3 regions of the Bradyrhizobium sp. USDA 4011 genome follow, and region 1 is predicted to be linked to each of the others. Evidence: predicted binding sites of a transcription regulator. Region 1 holds the regulator's gene; each other region holds the start of a gene.
What was found. Region 1 encodes PhoB, which activates phosphate uptake and scavenging genes when phosphate is short. Its sites were predicted from a motif close to TGTCATNNANCTGTCAT; they were not measured.
Positions count from the first base shown of each region.

Region 2: the regulator PhoB is predicted to act here: its motif matches at 4,083-4,099, upstream of ACVW1C_RS35830 (Orn/Lys/Arg family decarboxylase).
Region 3: the regulator PhoB is predicted to act here: its motif matches at 3,699-3,715, upstream of ACVW1C_RS37265 (OprO/OprP family phosphate-selective porin).

Region 1 is NZ_JBSSGG010000001.1:4,981,414-4,987,952, reverse strand. It holds gene ACVW1C_RS23360 (IS110 family RNA-guided transposase) at 1-82, shown strand, start outside; gene argF (ornithine carbamoyltransferase) at 398-1,324, opposite strand; gene ACVW1C_RS23350 (acetylornithine transaminase) at 1,324-2,529, opposite strand; gene ACVW1C_RS23345 (GcrA family cell cycle regulator) at 3,026-3,538, shown strand; gene phoB (phosphate regulon transcriptional regulator PhoB) at 3,720-4,430, opposite strand; gene phoU (phosphate signaling complex protein PhoU) at 4,561-5,277, opposite strand; gene pstB (phosphate ABC transporter ATP-binding protein PstB) at 5,289-6,110, opposite strand; gene pstA (phosphate ABC transporter permease PstA) at 6,107-6,539, opposite strand, start outside.
Region 2 is NZ_JBSSGG010000001.1:7,583,055-7,589,593, forward strand. It holds gene ACVW1C_RS35815 (HdeD family acid-resistance protein) at 1-535, opposite strand, end outside; gene ACVW1C_RS35820 (dodecin) at 775-996, shown strand; gene ACVW1C_RS35825 (N-acetyltransferase family protein) at 1,103-1,663, opposite strand; gene ACVW1C_RS35830 (Orn/Lys/Arg family decarboxylase) at 1,682-4,039, opposite strand; gene ACVW1C_RS35835 (hypothetical protein) at 4,188-4,337, shown strand; gene ACVW1C_RS35840 (tetratricopeptide repeat protein) at 4,524-5,135, opposite strand; gene ACVW1C_RS35845 (adenylate/guanylate cyclase domain-containing protein) at 5,499-6,539, opposite strand, start outside.
Region 3 is NZ_JBSSGG010000001.1:7,863,544-7,870,082, reverse strand. It holds gene ACVW1C_RS37280 (arylsulfatase B) at 1-528, opposite strand, end outside; gene ACVW1C_RS37275 (replication-associated recombination protein A) at 743-2,077, opposite strand; gene ACVW1C_RS37270 (DegQ family serine endoprotease) at 2,074-3,432, opposite strand; gene ACVW1C_RS37265 (OprO/OprP family phosphate-selective porin) at 3,777-5,375, shown strand; gene ACVW1C_RS37260 (winged helix-turn-helix transcriptional regulator) at 5,448-5,828, opposite strand; gene ACVW1C_RS37255 (zinc-binding alcohol dehydrogenase family protein) at 5,947-6,539, shown strand, end outside.

The DNA of each region.
Region 1 (6,539 bases):
GCGCATCGCCTGGAAGCTGATGGTGACGGGTGAGAGTTATGACGCCGCACGGCTGAATGCCGCTACGACGGGTACCGCTTAACAGATTGGCCGGCCGGCGGGCTCGCTCGCCGACCGACCGACCGGAGCTGCAAGAGCAGATGGAGCGATCGATCGAGCAACGATGCGAGACAATCCGTGGGACCCATCGGCCGTCAACAGGTCGCGTGGTTGTTTGGAACTCGCATCGCGCAAACCATCTTGGCCAGCGATTCATTCGATCGCACTCAACAGGCCGGACATATGGATGCAAGCGATCCGATCAATCCCAGAAAGCTCTTGTGCCACGGGGGCCGTCCACATATGGGTCCCGGGTCGCGCTGCGCTTGCCCGGGACGACAACGTTAATGACCTACAATTACGCGACCGTGTCGAAACACCAGGCCAGGATGCCCTTTTGCGCATGCAGACGGTTTTCCGCCTCGTCGAACACCACGGATTGCGGGCCGTCGATCACCTCGTCGGTGACCTCCTCGCCGCGATGCGCGGGCAGGCAGTGCATGAACAGCGCGTCCGGCTTGGCGAGCGACATCAGCTTGGCATTGACCTGATAGGGCTTCAGCACGTTGTGGCGGTGCTCGCCCTCCTTGTCGCCCATCGACACCCAGGTGTCGGTGACGACGCAGTCGGCGCCGCGCACGGCGGCTTCCGGATCGGTGCCGAGCCTGATCGGCGCGCCGGTGGCCTTGATCCAGTCCCGCATCGGCTTCTTCGGCGAGAGCTCCGGCGGGGTCGCAATGTTGAGATTGAACTTGAACCGCTCGGCGGCGTGCGCCCAGGAGGCCAGCACGTTGTTGTCGTCGCCGGTCCAGGCCACCGTCTTGCCCTCGATCGAGCCGCGGTTTTCCTCATAGGTCATGAGGTCGGCCATCACCTGGCAGGGATGCGAACGCCGGGTCAGGCCGTTGATGACGGGCACGGTGGCGTGAGCGGCGAGCTCGAGCAGCGCGTCATGATTGAGGATGCGGATCATGATCGCATCGACATAACGCGACAGCACGCGCGCGGTGTCGGCGATGGTCTCGCCGCGGCCGAGCTGCATCTCGGCGCCGGTCAGCATGATGGATTCACCGCCGAGTTGGCGCATGCCGACGTCGAACGACACCCTTGTGCGGGTCGACGGGCGCTCGAAGATCATCGCCAGCGTCTTGCCTTCGAGCGGCTTCCTGCCCTTCTCATGCGCCTTCAGCTTCGCCTTCATGGCGGCTCCGGCTTCGAGCATGTTGCGCAGCTCGGCGAGCGGCAGCTCGTTGATGTCGAGGAAGTGACGGACCGGCTTGCTCATTATCCAGCCGCCTTCTTCGGCTGCGGCGCTGACAGCACAGAGCAGGCGCGCTCGAGCGCTGTGATCGACTGGTCGATCTCGGCCTCGGTCACGATCAGGGGCGCCAGGAACCGCACCACATTGTCGCCGGCGCCGACGGTGAGCAGCTTCTCGTTGCGCAGCGCGGCGATCAGATCGCTCGACGGCACCACCGCCTTGACGCCGATCAACAGGCCCTCGCCGCGCACCTCCGACAGCACGCCGGGATAGCGGTCGACCACGGAAGCGAGCTTCTGCTTGAGCAGCAGCGACATCTTCTGCACGTGCTCGAAGAAGCCGGGCTTGAGCATGACGTCGAGCACGGCATTGGCGGCGGCGACCGCGAGCGGATTGCCGCCGAAAGTCGAGCCGTGCGAGCCCGGCGCCATGCCGGCCGCAGCCTGCGCGGTCGCCAGCACCGCGCCGATCGGGAACCCACCGCCGAGCGCCTTCGCCAACGACATTACGTCCGGCGTGACGCCGGTGCGCTTGTAGGCGAACAGCTCGCCGGTGCGGCCCATGCCGGTCTGCACCTCGTCGAACGCGAGCAGCAGGCCATGCTCGTCGCACAGCGCGCGCAGCGCTTTGAAGAACGCCTGCGGCGCCGAGCGCACGCCGCCCTCGCCCTGCACCGGCTCGATCAGGATGCCGGCGGTGTGCGGGCCGATCGCCTTCTTCACCGCCTCGATGTCGCCGTGCGGCACCTGGTCGAAGCCGTCCATCGGCGGGCCGAAGCCCTCGAGATATTTCGCCGAGCCGGTCGCAGCCAGCGTGCCCAGCGTGCGGCCATGGAAGGCGCCTTCGAAGGTGATGATGCGGTATCGTTCGGGATGGCCCTTGGAGAAGTGATGATGGCGGACCAGCTTGATCACGCCCTCCATCGCTTCGGCGCCGGAATTGCAGAAGAACACGAAGTCGGCAAAGCTCTGCTCGCACAGCCGCGCGGCCAGCACCTCGCCGTCCGGGCTCTTGAACAGGTTCGACATGTGCCAGAGCTTGGTCGCCTGCTCCTGCAGCGCCTTGACCAGATGCGGGTGCGCATGTCCGAGCGCGTTCACCGCGACACCCGAGGTGAAATCGAGATAGCGGTCGCCGTTGGTTGCGATCAGCCAGGCGCCCTCGCCGCGCTCGAAGCCGAGATCGACCCGGGCGAAGACGGGGAGCAGATGCGACGAGGCGTTGGTCATGGCGTTCACTGCCGGTTTGAAGCCGTCAATTGCTGCGCGCCTTGACGCCAACGCAGCAACCGCCAGCTTCGGAAAACAAAACGGCCGCCTTTGCGGGCGGCACGTGCGGGTCATTCTATGCGGCGGCCGGTAAGTGTCAATCGCCAGGAGCTAGCCTTTGCTGGCCTTCCTGCAATGCGAAACTAGCGCAATCCGGAGCATTCCGGTGCGGTGGAAAAGCCTCACAGCAATGCTTAACTTTGTGGGAACATGTGGACGCACGGCCGCGGACTCTTGCGCCAGAGTCACGCCATATTGTAGCGTTTGGCCTGTCGGGTACGACATCTCGTGCGGCAGTACTGGACCCTCTAAGTAGCCTTCGTGTCTCGCGTAAACGTTCGGGCGCAACACCGTGCCCGGCGAGGGCTAAGGGATTCTGGCCGCAGGGATATTTGTCCAGATTGGCTCGCAGCGCCGCTCCGATGAGTGGCCGGCGCCATGCGAAAGGAAGAATGCGATGACTGTATTGACCTGGTCCGACGATCGCGTCGAGCAGCTGAAGAAGCTCTGGGAATCCGGCCTCTCAGCCAGCCAGATCGCGGCGGAACTTGGCAATGTGACGCGAAACGCCGTGATCGGCAAAGTACATCGGCTCGGCCTCTCCGGCCGTGCCAAGGCGCCCTCCACGGCTGCGCCGCGGCAGCGCAAGGCCCGTCCCGCCCAGCACATGATGCGGGTGGCGCGCCCGGTGTCGCGCGGCAACACCGCGCTGGCGCACGCCTTCGAGGTCGAGATGGAGCCCGATCCGATCTCCTTCGACAATGTGGTGCCGATGAGCCAGCGGCTGTCGCTGCTCGAGCTCAACGAGGCCACCTGCCACTGGCCGGTCGGCGATCCCTCGAGCCCGGAATTCTTCTTCTGCGGCGGCAAGGCGCTCGCCGGCCTGCCCTATTGCGCGCATCACTCGCGCGTCGCCTACCAGCCCGCCGCCGATCGCCGCCGGCCATCGGCGAAGCCACAGATCAAGTAGCACTCGGGAAACTTGCCTGGACTGCAAAAGCAAATCCCCGCGAAAGCGGGGATTTTTTTGTGGTTGCCGTCATTGCGAGGAGCGAAGCGACGAAGCAATCCATCGTTCCGCATTTGCGGTAGGATGGATTGCTTCGCTACGCTCGCAATGACGGGACCGTTGTTGCGATTGGCGGCCAGCCTTACGGCTGCGGCTCGGCTTTGGCGAAGCGGTCGTCGAGCGCATAACCGGCGCCGCGCACGGTGCGGATCGGATCCTGCTCGCGGCCCGGATTGAGCAGCTTGCGCAGGCGGCCGATATGCACGTCGACGGTACGCTCATCGATATAGATGTCGCGGCCCCAGACGCTGTCGAGCAGCTGCTCGCGGCTGAACACGCGGCCGGGATGCTCGAGGAAGAATTCGAGCAGCCGATACTCGGTCGGACCGAGATCGATCGGACGTCCCGAGCGCGCCACGCGGCGCTTCTCGCGGTCGAGCTCGATATCGCCATAGGTGAGCACGGTCGCCAGCCGCTCCGGGCTAGCCCGCCGCAGCAGGCCCTTCACTCGCGCCAGGAGCTCCGGCACCGAGAACGGCTTGACGATGTAATCGTCGGCGCCGGTGGCAAGCCCGCGCACGCGCTCGCTCTCCTCGCCGCGCGCGGTGAGCATGATGATCGGAAGCTGCTTGGTCTCGGGACGCGCCCGCAGGCGGCGGCACAGCTCGATGCCGGACAGGCCCGGCAGCATCCAGTCCAGTACCACGAGGTCGGGAACGCGCTCCTTCAGGCGGGTGTCGGCATCGTCGCCGCGCCCGACCGTTTCGACATCGTAGCCTTCCGCATCGAGGTTGTAGCGCAACAGTGTCGTCAGCGCTTCCTCGTCTTCGACTACCAGAATGCGTGCGCTCATCGGTTTAAGTTCTCTCTCTGTGGTGATCCGTTGCCCAGACGCAAACCGAAACGCTTACTTTCCTGGGCATAATCCCCGCGGAAACGACTTGTCGTGAAGACAATCCGGCTCCGCGCCCGCGGATCATGTCCTAGGTACCCGGCACAGTGGTGGCAAAATTGGTCATGTCGCCCTTCGGGCGCTTGTCGGTGATCTGCTGGCCCTCGATCATGTAGAACACGGTCTCGGCGATATTGGTGGCGTGATCGCCGATCCGCTCGATGTTCTTGGCGCAGAACATCAGATGGATGCAGAACGAGATGTTGCGCGGATCCTCCATCATGTAGGTCAGCAGCTCGCGGAAAAGCGAGGTGCAGATCGCATCGACCTCCTCGTCGCCCTTCCAGACGTTCATCGCCGCCGGCAGGTCGTGCGCGGCATAGGCGTCGAGCACCGACTTGACCTGCGACAGCACGAGGTCGGTCATGTGCTCCAGGCCGCGGATCAGCTTCAGCGGCTGGAAATCGCTTTCCAGCGCCGCGACGCGCTTGCCCATGTTCTTGGCGAGGTCGCCGATCCGCTCGAGGTCGGTGGCCACGCGCATCGCGCTGACGATTTCACGCAGGTCGATCGCCATCGGCTGGCGGCGGGCGATCGTCAGCACTGCGCGCTCTTCGATGACGCGCTGCAGATTGTCGATCTCGATGTCGGCGGCGACCACGCGCTTGCCGAGAGCGACGTCGCGACGGATCAGCGCGTCGACCGACTCGGTGATCATCCGTTCGACGAGGCCGCCCATCTCGGCGACCAGGCGGGTCAACTCCTGCAGGTCGCTGTCGAATGCCTTGGCGGTATGTTCAGAAGCCATCTTGTATCTCCTCAGCCGAACCGGCCGGTGATGTAATCCTGAGTCCGTCGATCGCTCGGCGAGGTGAAGATCTTGTTGGTGTCGTCGAACTCGATCAGCTCACCGAGATACATGAAGGCGGTCTTGTCGGAGACGCGCGCCGCCTGCTGCATGTTGTGGGTGACGATCGCGATCGTGTAGTCCTCGGAGAGCTCCTGGATCAGCTCCTCGACCTTGGCGGTCGAGATCGGATCGAGCGCGGAGCACGGCTCGTCGAACAGGATCACCTCGGGCCGCACCGCCACGGTGCGCGCGATGCACAGGCGCTGCTGCTGGCCGCCGGAAAGCGACAGGCCGGAGGCGTTCAGCTTGTCCTTGACCTCGTTCCACAGCGCGCCGCCGCGCAGCGCCTTCTCGACCCGGTCGTCCATCTCGGACTTCGAGATCTTCTCGTAAAGGCGGATGCCGAAGGCGATGTTCTCGTAGATCGTCATCGGGAACGGCGTCGGCTTCTGGAACACCATGCCGACCCGCGCACGCAGCAGATTGAGGTCGAGCTTGGGATCGAGAATGTTGGTCTGGTCCAGCATCAGCTGACCGACCGCGCGCTGGCCCGGATAGAGATCGTACATCCGGTTGAATATCCGCAGCAGGGTCGACTTGCCGCAGCCGGACGGACCGATGAACGCGGTGACGCGGTTGGTACCCAGCGTCAGGTTGATGTTCTTCAGCGCGTGGTGCTCGCCGTAATAGAAATTGAGGTTGCGCACCGTGACTTTCGGCGGCGCTTCCGGCAGCGGCGTATGCGGTGCAACGTGGCTCGGGTTACTGGTTGAAACGGAGAGCTCGGTCATTTTGCGGCCCTTTCGGCACCAAGGATACGCGCGCCGATATTCAGCGCGAGCACGGTGAATGTGATCAGCAGTGCGCCGCTCCACGCCAGCTCTTTCCAGTAGGCGTAGGGGCTCTGCACGAAATTGTTGATGGTCACCGGCAGGTTGGCCATCGTCTTGGTCAAGTCCCAGCTGAAAAACTGGTTAGACAGCGCGGTGAACAGCAGCGGCGCGGTCTCGCCGGCGACACGGGCGGTCGCCAGCAGCACGCCGGTGATCAAGCCGCTACGCGCAGCACGATAAGCGATCCGCTTGATCACCAGCGAGCGCGGCAGGCCGAGCGCGGAGGCCGCCTCGCGCAGCGGATTGGGCACCAGCAGCAGCATGTCCTCGGTGGTGCGCAGCACGACCGGGATCACGATCACGGCGAGCGCTAGACTGCCTGCGATC
Region 2 (6,539 bases), 2.6 Mb from region 1:
CGGCGCAGATCAGGTCGACGCTGAGGAAGATGCCGAGCACATAGAGGCTCGACACCGGCCAGTGCGCCAGGATCATGGCCCCGAGCACCAGCGTGATCAGCCCGGAGATCGCGACCATTCCCCACGGCGCCGCCGAGTTCATGCCGAACGCCAGGAAGATGCGAACGATACCGGAGACCACCAGCGCGATGCCGAGGAATAGCGTCAGGGTCGCTGCGGCGAGCAGGGGGTTCTCGAAGGTGACGAAGCCCGCGACGACATAGAGCGCGCCGAGCAGCAGCCAGAACAGGAACTTGCCCCAGGTCTTGAACTGGAACGCGTTCACGATCTCGGCGGCGCCCGCGACGATCATCATGGCGCCGACGAACAGCACGCTGACGACGGTAGCGAACAACACGCTGCCGAAGGCGAATACGCCTGCGATCAGGTAGATCACGCCCAAGGCGACGATCCAGCCCCACTTCGCGCGAAGATGGGCAAGCCCGGATCCGAGGCTGTGAGGAGGTGTGACGGGTGAGCTGGACGCAGTCGACATCGTATCGCTCCCGAATACTGAAAAAGACTATGCTACCATAGGTGTCGGTGCAGACAAAGGGCAGGTGATATGGCACCAAATGCATGCTGGCACCAAAGGCGCCGCAACACGTTGATTCAAGTCAACCGGTGTGTTGCCGCGCAGCATTCGTGGTTTGACGACAGCCCGTACCGGACGGCGGACTGTCCGGATCGGAGTGCAAATTGTCCGGATCGCGCAGCAACCCCAGGGAGGTCGACATGCCCACCACGCACGACAAGGACCACGTCTACAAGATCCTCGAACTGGTCGGATCATCGGACAAGAGTATCGAGGCGGCGATCGAGAACGCCGTCAGCCGTGCGTCGAAGACGATCCGGGAAATGAAATGGTTCGAGGTGGTGCAGACCCGGGGCCATATCGAGGGCGGCAAGGTCGCGCACTATCAGGTGACGCTGCGGGTCGGCTTCACGCTGGAGTAGGGCGCGCGGTCGCGAGAATGCGGACGTGTGACTCCGGGGCCGTGCAACATAGTCGATGTCGTCCCTGCGAAAGCAGGGACGACGACGGATGGTGTGTGGTCCTCCATCACCGCCGCGACAGCGGCGCGGGTGGCGGCGGGGCGGTCGAGCCGGCGGCGAGCGAGCGCTGCACCATCACGGTGTCGGACCAGCGGCCGTAGCGATAGGCGACACCGGGCAGATGCCCGACGCGGGCAAAGCCGAAGCGGTCGTGCAGCGCCAGCGACGCGGCATTGTCGCTGTCGATGTAGCCGATCATCTGGCGGAAGCCGGCCGCCGCGCAGGTGTCGACCAGTTCCTGCAACAGCCGGCCGCCGACGCCCTTGCCGGTGAAGCCGTGGTGAATGTAGATCGAATGCTTCACCGTATAGCGATAGGCCGGGCGCTTGCGGAACTGGACCACATAGGCATAGCCGACCACCTCGCCGTCGCACAGCGCGACCAGATGCGGCAGGCGGGTGTTGCGCAGATTCTTGCGGCGGTCGCGCAGGTCGTCGGGCTCCGGCGTGCCGGAATCGTCGACGCTCTCCTCGACGCCGTGGCGGATGTGATAGCGGTAGATCGACAGCATCGCATCGACGTCGCTGTCGCGCGAGGGACGGACGGTGATCTTTTGATCATTCTCCATTGCGTTGCGTCCGCTGGCCTATCCGGACACGACATAGGTGTAGAAGCGGACGCGGCCCGCGTCGTCGATCTCCTTGTAGATGCCCTGGACCTCGACCTCGAAGCCCGGGAACGCATTGAAGCTCGCCTCGAACATCCGCAAGTAATCGATCATCGGCTTGCTGCGTTCCGACAGCCGTTCGCCGGGCACGATGGTGGCGATGCCGGGCGGGTAGACCACGAACGGCGTCGCGGCGATGCGGCCGAAGATCTGGTCGATCGGCAGATAGTCGACGTCGTTGCGGATCAGATATTGCGCCGCCTGGCGCGGCGACATCGCGATCTCCGGGAGATGCTCGGGCAGGAATTGCTTGGCCTGCAGCGTGCTGACGCCGCCGTCGCGGAAGAAGCGGTGCATGTCGCCGCACAGGTCGCGCAGCCGCACCCCGGTGTAGCGTTGCGGGCGGCGGCGGAAGAATTCGGGAATGACGTCCTCGACCAGCGCGTTGTCGTCGTGCAGCTTCTTGAAAGCGACGAGCCCGGACACCAGCGTGCCGGCCTTGCTGGCCTCGACGCCGGGCGTCAGCAGGAAGAGCAGGGAGTTGAGGTCGTTCTTCTCGGCGACGATCTGGTTCTCGCGCAGATATTGCGCGACGACCGGGGCGGGGATGCCGTGGTCGGCATAGGCACCGGTGGCGTGATCGAACCCCGGCGTCAGCAAAGTGAGCTTGTTCGGGTCGGTCATGGCGAAGCCCGCGGTCAACTCGGGGAAGCCGTGCCAGGTTTCGCCCGGGCTGAGCTGCCAGTAGGACGGATTGGTCGCGAGCTGATCGGTCGAGATCGTCTCCCACGCGACATTGTGCACGCCGTTCTCGCGCGCGACGTCGGGGATCATCACGCGGTCCGGCACGAGCGGCTCGAAGAACCAGCGCCGCTCAGCTCGCGTCTCCTTCTCCTCGAACTCGCGCTTCACCGCGCGGATCTTCTTGCGCAGCTCGATGCCGAGCCGGATCGTGTCGTCCCACAGCACTTCGCCGGAGCGGCCCTTCATCATCTGCGCGCCGACGTCGAGCGAGGCGAAGATCGGATAGAACGGTGAGGTCGAGGCGTGCTGCATGAAGCTTTCGTTGAAGCGGCGGTGCTCGACCCGGCGCTTCTGGCCCTTGATGTGGCGGTCGCGGATGTGGATCTGCGAGGCCTGCGAGAAGCTCGCGAGCTGCTTGTGGGTCGATTGGGTGGCGATGATGCCGGGCGCCTCGGGGCCGAGGTTGGAAAGCCCCATCGCGAAGCGGCCGGAATAGATCGGGTGGAACTTCATGAAGCCGGCCCAGGCCTCGTCGAACAGGATGTAGTCGCAGAGATGGCCGATCCGCTTGAGGATCATCTCGGCGGAGTGGATGGTGCCGTCATAGGTGCACTGCTCGACCACGGCGACGCGGAACGGACGCTCCTTCTTCCAGGCGTTCTCGTCCTTGACCAGCGGGTGCTTGCGGATCTGGTCGCGCAAGCTCCCCTCGTCGAGCAGGTCCCAGCACATCGGGCCGATCAGGCCCCAGGCGTTGCGCACCGTCGGCACATAGACCGGGATGCCGCCGCCGATCAGGAGCGCGCCGTGATGGGCGGCCTTGTGGTTGTTGCGGTCGAACAGCACGAGATCGCCGTCGGTGACCAGCGAGCCGAGCGCGACCTTGTTGGAGGTCGAGGTGCCGTTGAGCACGAAATAGGTCTTCTCGGCGCCGAAGATCTTGGCGGCTTCCTTTTGCGCCCGCAGCGCCGGCCCCTCATGGGTGAGGAGGTCGCCGAGATCGAGCACGGAATTGTCGAGGTCGTCGCGGAACACCGCCTCGCCGAGATGCTCGACGAACACCCGGCCGATCGGGCTGCGGCTGTAGAACACGCCGCCATTGTGGCCCGGGCAGGTCCAGAGCTGGTTGCCTTCCTCGGCGTAGTCGACCAGCGCCCCGAAGAACGGGGTCTTCAGGTTCTCGGCATATTGCTTCAGCCTCGAGATCAGGTTCTTGGCGATGAAGGGCGGGGTTTCCTCGGACAGGAACACGTAGCCGTCGATGAAATCGAGCACCTCGACCGGCAGGTCCTCGAACCGCTTGCGGCGGATCAGCAGGAGGATCGGGAAGTCGAGGCCGCGCCGGCGCATCAGGTTGATCAAAGCCGCGGTCTTGCCCTCGAGGCCCTTCTTGCCCCAGTCGACCACCATGCAGCCGATCGCCGCATCGGTCTGCACCGCGATCTCGGCATCTTCCAGCTTGCGGGCGCGGACCACCTCGAAGCCGGAGCGCTCGATTTCAGCGATGATCTGGTTGAAGCGGATGCCTTCGAGGTCGTCGGCCTCGAAAACCGGCGCGGCGAACAGGAAGTTGAAGCGTTTGAAATAGTCCATGCGTGTCCCCGAACTGGTTCGGCTGAACCTGTCGGCACAATTCATGACAAAGAGATGACAATCCCGCTGCGACGCCAGGTGCCATGGCCAAATCCGCCTGGCCGCGCTGAACTCCCGATATTGCCAGCTTTCGCAAAAGGAAGGCGCCATGCCCCAGCCTGCCAACCCCGCTGTTGCCGACCATTTGGCCGCGCTCGACGTCCAGGCGGCGATCAAGCATGTCCCGATGACGCCGAACAGCTATCCGCTGAGCGGGCGCATGAAGCTCGGCCTGCCGCTCGGCACGACGTGGTTTTGAGCAGGGCCGCCAGCGGTGCAGGTTTCTGAGCGGTCAGGGGGCGGCCGGCACCAGGCCGTAGCGCAGCACGATAGCGGACGGGGCCGAAGGACGCCAACGGCGCGCGCGGCCCGGACGCGCGAAGCGATATCCGGCGCCAGCCCGGCGATCCCGCATTCCGCTTGTACCGGCTCAGCGCCAGTGCGCTCAGTAGACGAGGTTGGTACCCGGCGGCTTCTCCAGTGCGGCCGCCAGCGTGCGATACTCCTCGCGGTCGGTGCCGCAGATCTCGGCGATGCGCTGCAGATGATACTGCGCCTGGTCGCGGTTGCCTTGTTCGATCTGCCAAAGGCCGTAGTAGTTCCACGTCAGCACGTGGTTGGGATCGGCCTTGAGCGCGCGCTCGTACCAGACCTGCGACTGCTTGTAGTCGCCGAGCTTGCGATAGGAGTAGCCGATCAGGTTCGCAACGTTCGGATGATCATCGCGGCCGAGCGCGTGCAGCTGATCGATCGCGGCGGCGTAGTCGTTGCGTTCGTAGATCGTCGCATAAGCCGCGCGAAAGCCGTCGCGGAATGCCGGATCATCGAAGCCGGATTGCTTGATCGGCTTCCTGACCCGGTGCGTGGTCTTTCTGTCCTTCTGCTGGGGATACGCTGGCGCAGGCGTGCTGTAGCTCGACCCGTAGAAGTCTCCGCCGCCTGCTCCTCCGCCACCACCACCTCCACCGGCGGCGAGGACGGTGTGCGGTGGGAGCAGGATGATCGGTGCTGTCAGAAATGCCGTGAGCATTGCGAGCTTCATCGGTGACTTGATCATGCGCACCTCCCGACTAGACGTGGACAGTCATTGATCTGAAGCACTAACTCCCGATCGAGAGAGACATTCCGCGCGTTCTGAAAATTGTTTGCCGATGCGGCAATCGCACTGTCGCTTCCGGAGCTCCTGCTTGCACGCGCGCCGAATGTTTTGTTCGCACCATCGAACGGCGGAGCCGAAACTAACATCGGTGTTAGAATCGCGCCGGTCGCACAAGGGCAGTGTGAAGGGCAGGTCAGCGTCAATGCGTGAAGCCCGGATGAGCGAAGCGATATCCGGGATCTTTCGTTCCGCATATCGCGGAGCCCGTCATCGGGCGCGCATTTCGCGCGAGCCGTTGGCTTATGCGGGCCGCAAGTGTCGCTACTTCTGCTCCAGGTGCCAGGCGCCGTTCCAATCCGCCGCAGGCGGATTTTGCCTGAACGCTGCGACGCGCGCCTTCATCGCGATCGACGGTCCGTCGCCCGGCGCCGCAGCCAGCGCGGCCGCGAAAGCTTGCTCGGCGTCGTCCCAGCGGCGGTCGCGATAGGCGGCGAGACCATCGGCGTAGCGCTGCCGCAACTCGGTCTGCGCCGGCGTCAGTTGATCCTTCTTGCCGAGGATCTCGAACACGGCAACCGGCTGGGTCTGGCCGACGGCGACGAGGCGGTCGACCTCGCGCAGCTCGATGGTCGCGGCGCAGGCGCTCGCGGTGGCCTCCGAGATCAGGCTGCGGCTGCCGTAGAACTTGTTGGCGCCTTCCAGCCGCGAGGCGAGGTTCACGGTGTCGCCGAGCACGGTGTAGCTCATCATGAATTCCGAGCCGATGCTGCCGACCAGCGCTTCGCCGGTGGCAATCCCGATCCGGATGTCGCAATCGGCCGGGATGGCGCGCACGTCGAGCAGTTCGGGCAGATCCTTGCGCAGCTGGTTGACCTGGCCGATCATGTCGATGGCGGCAAGCGCGGCCAGATGGGTCTGCTCGGCTTCTTCGACGAACGGGGCGCCCCAATAGGCCATGATGGCGTCGCCGATATATTTGTCGATGATGCCGCGATGCGCGTGGACCGGCGCGGACATCGTCGACAGATACAGGTTCATGATCTTGACGAGGCCGCGCGGCGTCACGCCTTCGCTCAGGCTGGTGAAGCCTTTCATGTCGCAGAACATCACGGTCATGATGCGGCGCTGGCCTTCGGTGGCGGCGATCGCCGGCTGCTCGAGCAGGCCCTCGGCGATCCGCGGGTTGATGTAGCGACCGAAGGTCTCGCGGATGCGCTGGTTGTGACGCAGCGTCTCGATCATGCGGTTGAAGGCGGCGGAGAGCTGGCCGATCTCGTCCTGGGTCGTGATCGCGATGGTGCCGTCGAGGCGGCCCGCCTCGACCTCGCGGGTGCCCTCCAGCAGCCGCATCACCGGGCGCGT
Region 3 (6,539 bases), 2.9 Mb from region 1:
CACCTCGCCGACAAGATTGCCGTAGAAATGATCGAAGCCGCGGTTCTGTGGCCAGAATTTCTTGTCGGCATGACCAAGGTGCCATTTGCCGACCATGGCCGTTTGATATCCAGCTTCCTTTAGCGCCTGCGGAAGCGTGCGCTCGTCCGTCGGCAGTCCGTATGCATGGCTCGGAAATATGACGAGCGTTTGCAAGCCATAGCGCATGGCGTAGCGACCGGTCATGAGCTCTGCTCGCGATGGCGTGCAAACCGGCATTCCATAAAATGCTTCCGCTCGCACGCCTTCCTTGGCTAGCTGGTCGATGTTCGGCGTTTTGATGTCGCTGCCGCGATAGCCTAGATCGGCATTACCTAGATCATCGGCCAAGATGACCACAATGTTGGGCTTCGTACCCTGTCCGTATGCCAATCCGCAGGAACCCATGAGGCTGCATGCTAGGAGCGTAAACCTTATTGCCGTACGCATCATTGACGCCTCCTCCAAGAGCTTTGGGAAAAAGCTTGGCAGGCGGATCAATCCAATCATTGCGTTAGATCAAGTTATTCAAGCCGCCGGTATGCAGCTAAAGCGCCAGAGGCGGTCGAAGTCGAAGTGTATCGCACCGTACTTGGAGCAAATTGGGATTTCCGCTTGTGGGCCCTTTGCTGACATTCAATTTGGCATCGTCGATGTCTGCTTTTGAGGGCAACTCGGACATTGCATCCCGCGCACGTGCGTACCGGATTTACGAGTATACGCTCTAGCTCCCGCCACGCTCCTTGCGCAGCCGCTGCCAGTAGTCGAGCCGTTTCCTGATCTCGCGCTCGAAACCGCGGTCGGGCGGATCGTAGAAGGTCTGGCGGCCCAGCGCTTCCGGGAAATAGTCCTGGCCGGAGAACGCGTCGGGCGCGTCGTGATCATACTGATAGCCGGAGCCGTAGCCCTCCGACTTCATCAATTTCGTCGGCGAATTCAGAATGTGTTTTGGCGGCAGCAGCGAGCCGCCCTGCTTCGCGGTCTGCATCGCAGCGCCGAACGCAGTGTACACCGCGTTCGATTTCGGCGCGGTGGCGAGATAGACCACGGCCTGTGCGATCGCGAGCTCGCCCTCCGGCGAGCCCAGGAAATCATAGGCATCCTTGGCAGCGTTGCAGACCGCCAATGCCTGCGGATCGGCAAGGCCGATGTCCTCGACGGCCATGCGCACCACGCGGCGCGCCAGGAACAGCGGGTCCTCGCCGGCATCGAGCATGCGCGCGAGATAATACAATGCCGCATCCGGATCGGAGCCGCGCACCGACTTGTGCAGCGCCGAGATCAGATTGTAGTGGCCGTCGGCCGACTTGTCGTAGATCGGCGCGCGGCGTTGCAGGATGGCCTGCAACTGCTCGGCGTTGAACACCTCGCCCTTGCGCGCAGCGCGCCAGACCTCTTCGGCCAATGTCAGCGAGGCGCGGCCGTCACCGTCGGCCATCCGCACCAGCACGGCGCGCGCTTCCGCATCGAGCGGCAAGGCCTTGCCCTCGATCTTCTCGGCATTGGCAAACAGCCGTTCGATCGCGGCCGTGTCGAGCGAATGAAACACCAGCACGCGGGCGCGCGACAGCAGCGCCGCGTTGAGCTCGAACGACGGATTCTCCGTGGTGGCGCCGACCAGCACCACGGTGCCGTCCTCCATCACCGGCAGGAAGGAATCCTGTTGCGCGCGGTTGAACCTGTGCACCTCGTCGACGAACAGCAGCGTGCCCTTGCCGGTCTCGCGCCGGGCCCGCGCGGCATCGAACGCCTTCTTCAGGTCGGCGACGCCGGAGAATACCGCGGAGATCTGCTCGAAATGCAGCTCGGTGGCGTCGGCCAGAAGCCGCGCCACGGTGGTCTTGCCGGTGCCGGGCGGTCCCCAGAACACCAGCGAACCCAGCGTGCGCGTCTCCAGCATGCGGGTCAGCGCGCCGTCTGGGCCGAGGATGTGATCCTGACCGACGACGTCGGCCAGCGTGCGCGGGCGCAGCCGGTCCGGCAGCGGGTGCGGCGCGTCCTGCTCCATCCCCGCCGCAGCGAACAGGTTCGTCGCGTCCCGCGGTTGCTTGGGGTTCATCCGCCGAGCGTCACGTTGATCTGCTGGCCCCCGCGCACCAGCGTGATGCGCCAGATCCGCGACCCCGCCTTCGATACCTTGTCGAGGTCGCTGGTCCGCACGATCTTCTCATTGTTGACCGCAAGGATGATGTCGCCCTTCTGGAAGCCAACACTGGCGGCTGTGCCGTCATCGGCGAGTTCGGTGACGACGACGCCCTCCGCGCCGGCGTCGAGATGCAGCTCGTCGGCCAGCGCCGGCGAGATGTTGGCAACCCTGGCGCCCTGGAATGGCGAACGCGCGGTCAGCACGATCTCGTCGCGGTTGGTATCGGGCGCGGTCTCCAGCGGCACGGTGAGCTTCACCGGCTTGCCGGCGCGCTGCACTTCGATCTCCGCGCTGCCGCCGAGCGGACGGGTCGCGAAGCGATAGTCGAACGCGTTGGGATCGTCGATCGGCGTGCCGTCGATCCCGACGATCAGGTCGGACAGTTTGAGCCCGGCCTTCGCCGCCGGGCTGTTCGGCGCGACGTTGGCGACCAGCGCGCCGGTCGGCAGCTTCAGCCCGAGCGTCTCCGCGATCTCCGGCGTGACGGCCTGCAGCCGCGCGCCAAGCCATGGCCGCTTCACTGCCTTGCCGCCGCTCTTGGCGGAGGCCACCACTACGCGCACCATGTTGGCGGGGATTGCGAAGCCGATGCCCTGCGAACCGCCGGAGCGCGAGAAGATCGCGGTGTTGATGCCGGCGAGCCGGCCGGTCATGTCGACCAGCGCGCCGCCGGAATTGCCGGGATTGATCGCCGCGTCGGTCTGAATGAAGAATTGATAATCCGTGATCCCGACTTGCGTGCGCGCCAGCGCCGAGATGATGCCGTGCGTCACGGTCTGGCCGACGCCGAACGGATTGCCGATCGCCAGCACGACGTCGCCGACCTGCAGCTGGTCCGAATTGGCGAAGTCGAGCGTCGCGAATTTCTCCCTGTTGGTTTCCTTCAGCCGCAGCACGGCGAGGTCGGTGCGGCTGTCCTTCAGCACGATCTCGGCCTCGTATTCGCGCTTGTCGGCGAGCGAGACCTTCACCTGGTCGGCGCCCTCGATCACGTGATTGTTTGTGACCACGAGGCCGGAAGCATCGACCATCACGCCGGAGCCGAGCGAGCGCTGCATCTGCTCGGGCTGCTGCCCCGGGACGCCGAAGAAGCGGCGGAAGATCGGGTCGTCCAGAAACGGATTGCGGTTCTGCACCGTCTTGGCGGCGTAGACGTTGACCACCGCCGGCTGCACCCGCTGCACGATCGGCGCATAGGACAATTGGAGCTCGGCCTGCGAGGACGGCACGCGGCGGTCCTGGGCCGCGGCTGGGGACAGATTCCCCATGAAGGCCAATGTGCACAGAGCGGATATGGCAGCAAAGCGGACGGGTCGGAGCATTCTCACCTCTCGTGGAAACGCCGGAATATAGGCGTGTTCGCCGGGCAATTGAAGGGCGCCCGGCCGGATAACTGGCCCCCGCCGGACCGGTGCAAAACCGCCGGAAGCCGCGTTGAAGCGCGCCGCCAAGCCCCTATGATGACTGTCATCTCACTGCGCCGCTCCGCTTGTTGCCTGCGGACAACAAGCGGAACTGCGATGCCAGGCGGCGCTGTCGTGCGTCAGTCACGATCAACTCCTAGGACGTTTCAGTGAGTGAGTGGGGAATTCAAACACAACAGGGGTGCACAATGGGTGCGACAAAAGTAGGTGCAATCGCCATAGGGCTGGCAGGGGCGCTCGCCGCCTCGCCGGCCTATTCGCAATCGGCCGGAAGCGGCAGCGACGCGGAGATCGCGCTGCTGAAGCAGCAGCTGAAGATGCTCGAGCAGAAGCTCGACAAGCTGCAGAAGCAGACCAATGCCAATACCGCGACCGCAGCCAGCGCGAATGCCAACGCGAAGGCGGCGGATGCCAAGGCCGCCCGGGTCGCAAGCGCCAACGCCGCGATCCCGGTCAAGGGCCCGGTCGCGCCGTCGGGCGTCGTGGTGACGATGCCGAACAACCGGCCGACGATCTGCACTGCGGATGAACAGAACTGCGTTGCGATCACGAGCCGCGTGCACTGGGATGTCGGCGGCTACGACTATCGGCCGAACACCGCAAGTACCTCGCCGCAGAAGCTCGACAGCGGCGAGAACCTCCGCCGCGCCCGCATCGGCATCATCGGCAAATTCTTCGGCGACTGGAATTACGCGCTGATCTACGACTTCGGCGGCTCGTCCGACGGCTTCGGCGGCGCGGCACCGGGATCGCTGCCCGGCGGCGGCACCTCCGGCGTCGAGAATGCCTATCTGAGCTACACCGGCTTCAAGCCGTTCGGCGGCAAGATGGCGATCGAAGGCGGCATCATGGACATCCCGTGGACGCTGGACGAAGCGACGAGCTCCAACGACATCCTGTTCATGGAGCGCGCCTCGGCCGGCATCATCGCACAGAACATCGCGGCCGGTGACTTCCGTTCCGGCGCCGGCACCCGCTGGTGGAACGACCAGCTCTGGATCGGCGGCTATGTCACCGGACCAACGACGGGCGCGATTCACTCCGCGTCGTCAGCCGCGCCGGCCGGCACGTCCGAGCAGTATGGCGGTGTCATCCGCGTCGCCGGCAATCCGATCAGCGGCAAGAACTACTCGGTGCATATCGGCGCCGATGCGGAATGGCTGGTCCAGCCGCCGCGCAACCAGCTCACCCAGGCGCAGACGCTCACGCTGAACGACCGGCCCGAGCTGCGCATCGACCCGACGACGCTGACCTCGACCGGTGCGATCGCCAACGTCTCCGGCGCGCAGGTCTACGGCGTCGAGGCGGCTGCGACCTACGGCCCGTTCATCGCACAGGGCGAGTACTATTGGTTCAACGTCGACCGCTCCGCGAATACCGGGCTGCCGCCGTTCGGCGCGCCGAGCCTGAAATTCGACGGCGGATATGCGCAGGTCGGCTATGTGCTGACCGGCGAGAACCACGCCTACAATCCGGCAGCGGCCTCCTATGGCGGCATCAAGCCGCACGATCCGTTCTCGCTCGCCGGTGGTGGCATTGGCGCCTGGGAAATCGCCGGCCGCGTCAGCACGATGAACCTCAACGACCAGGTCGGCCAGGCCGTCGGCATCGCGGGCGGGCGGCAGACGGTCTACACCGCCGGGCTGAACTGGTACGTCAACAACAACGTCCGTTTCATGCTGAACTACCTGCACGGCGACGTCGCCAAGCAGGCCTCGGCGACCTCGCCTGTGGATGCCGGCTCGAAGTTCGACGCGGTCGCGCTGCGCACGCAAGTAGCGTTCTGACGCAATCTGATCAGCGCCGACAACAAAGGCCGGGAGCGACACGCCGCTCCCGGCCTTCTTCATTCCAGATTGTCAGGCCGCGCGCTTCGACTTCTTCACGACGACCTCCGGCACCGGCGCGCAGGACAGCCGTTCCTGATGGCCCTCGCCCCAGGCTTTCAAAATATCGATCACCGGACGCAGGCTCTCGCCGAGTTCGGAGAGCGTGTATTCGACCCGCGGCGGCACCTCGGCGTAGACCTTGCGGATCACGAGGCCGTCGTCCTCCAGCGCCCGCAGTTGCTTGGTCAGCATGCGCTGGGTGATGCCGGGCATCCGCCGCCGCAGCTCGCCGAAGCGCTGGGTGCCGGCCTGCAAATGATACAGGATCACGCCCTTCCACTTGCCGTCGATCAGGTCGAGCGCCGCCTCGACCGCGCAGCCCGGCCGGCGCGCGAAGTTCTGCCGTTTCATCGAGAATTTCCCAATAGTATACAAACGGGGACTAGTTCCCTGTTTTTACAGTACTTGCCAAAAGGGCGCTAGCGCGACAGGTAACACGGCAGGCAATCGACCACCACGGAGACCAGGCATGAAGGCCGTCGGATACCAAAAATCGCTGCCGATCGAGGCGGCGGATTCGCTCGTCGATTTCGAGATCGCCAAGCCCGAACCGAAGGGGCGCGACATCCGCGTCGCGGTGAAGGCGATCTCGGCCAACCCGGTCGACTACAAGGTGCGCAAACGCGCCGCGCCGACCGACGGTGGCTACAAGATCCTCGGCTTCGATGCGGCCGGCGTGGTCGACGCCGTCGGGTCCGACGTCTCGCTGTTCAAGCCGGGCGATGAGGTGTTCTACGCGGGCTCGATCCTGCGCCAGGGCACCAACTCGGAATTTCATCTGGTGGATGAGCGCATCGTCGGCAACAAGCCGGCCTCATTGTCGTTCGCGCAGGCCGCCGCCCTGCCCCTGACCTCGATCACCGCTTGGGAGCTGCTGTTCGACCGGCTCGGCGCGGTGCCGGGCAAGAGCCTCGATCCACGCACGCTGCTGATCACCGGCGGCGCCGGCGGCGTCGGCTCGATCCTGATCCAGCTCGCGCGCCGCCTCACCGGGCTGACCGTGGTTGCGACCGCGACGCGGCCGGAGTCTCAGAAGTGGTGCCGCGATCTCGGTGCGCATGC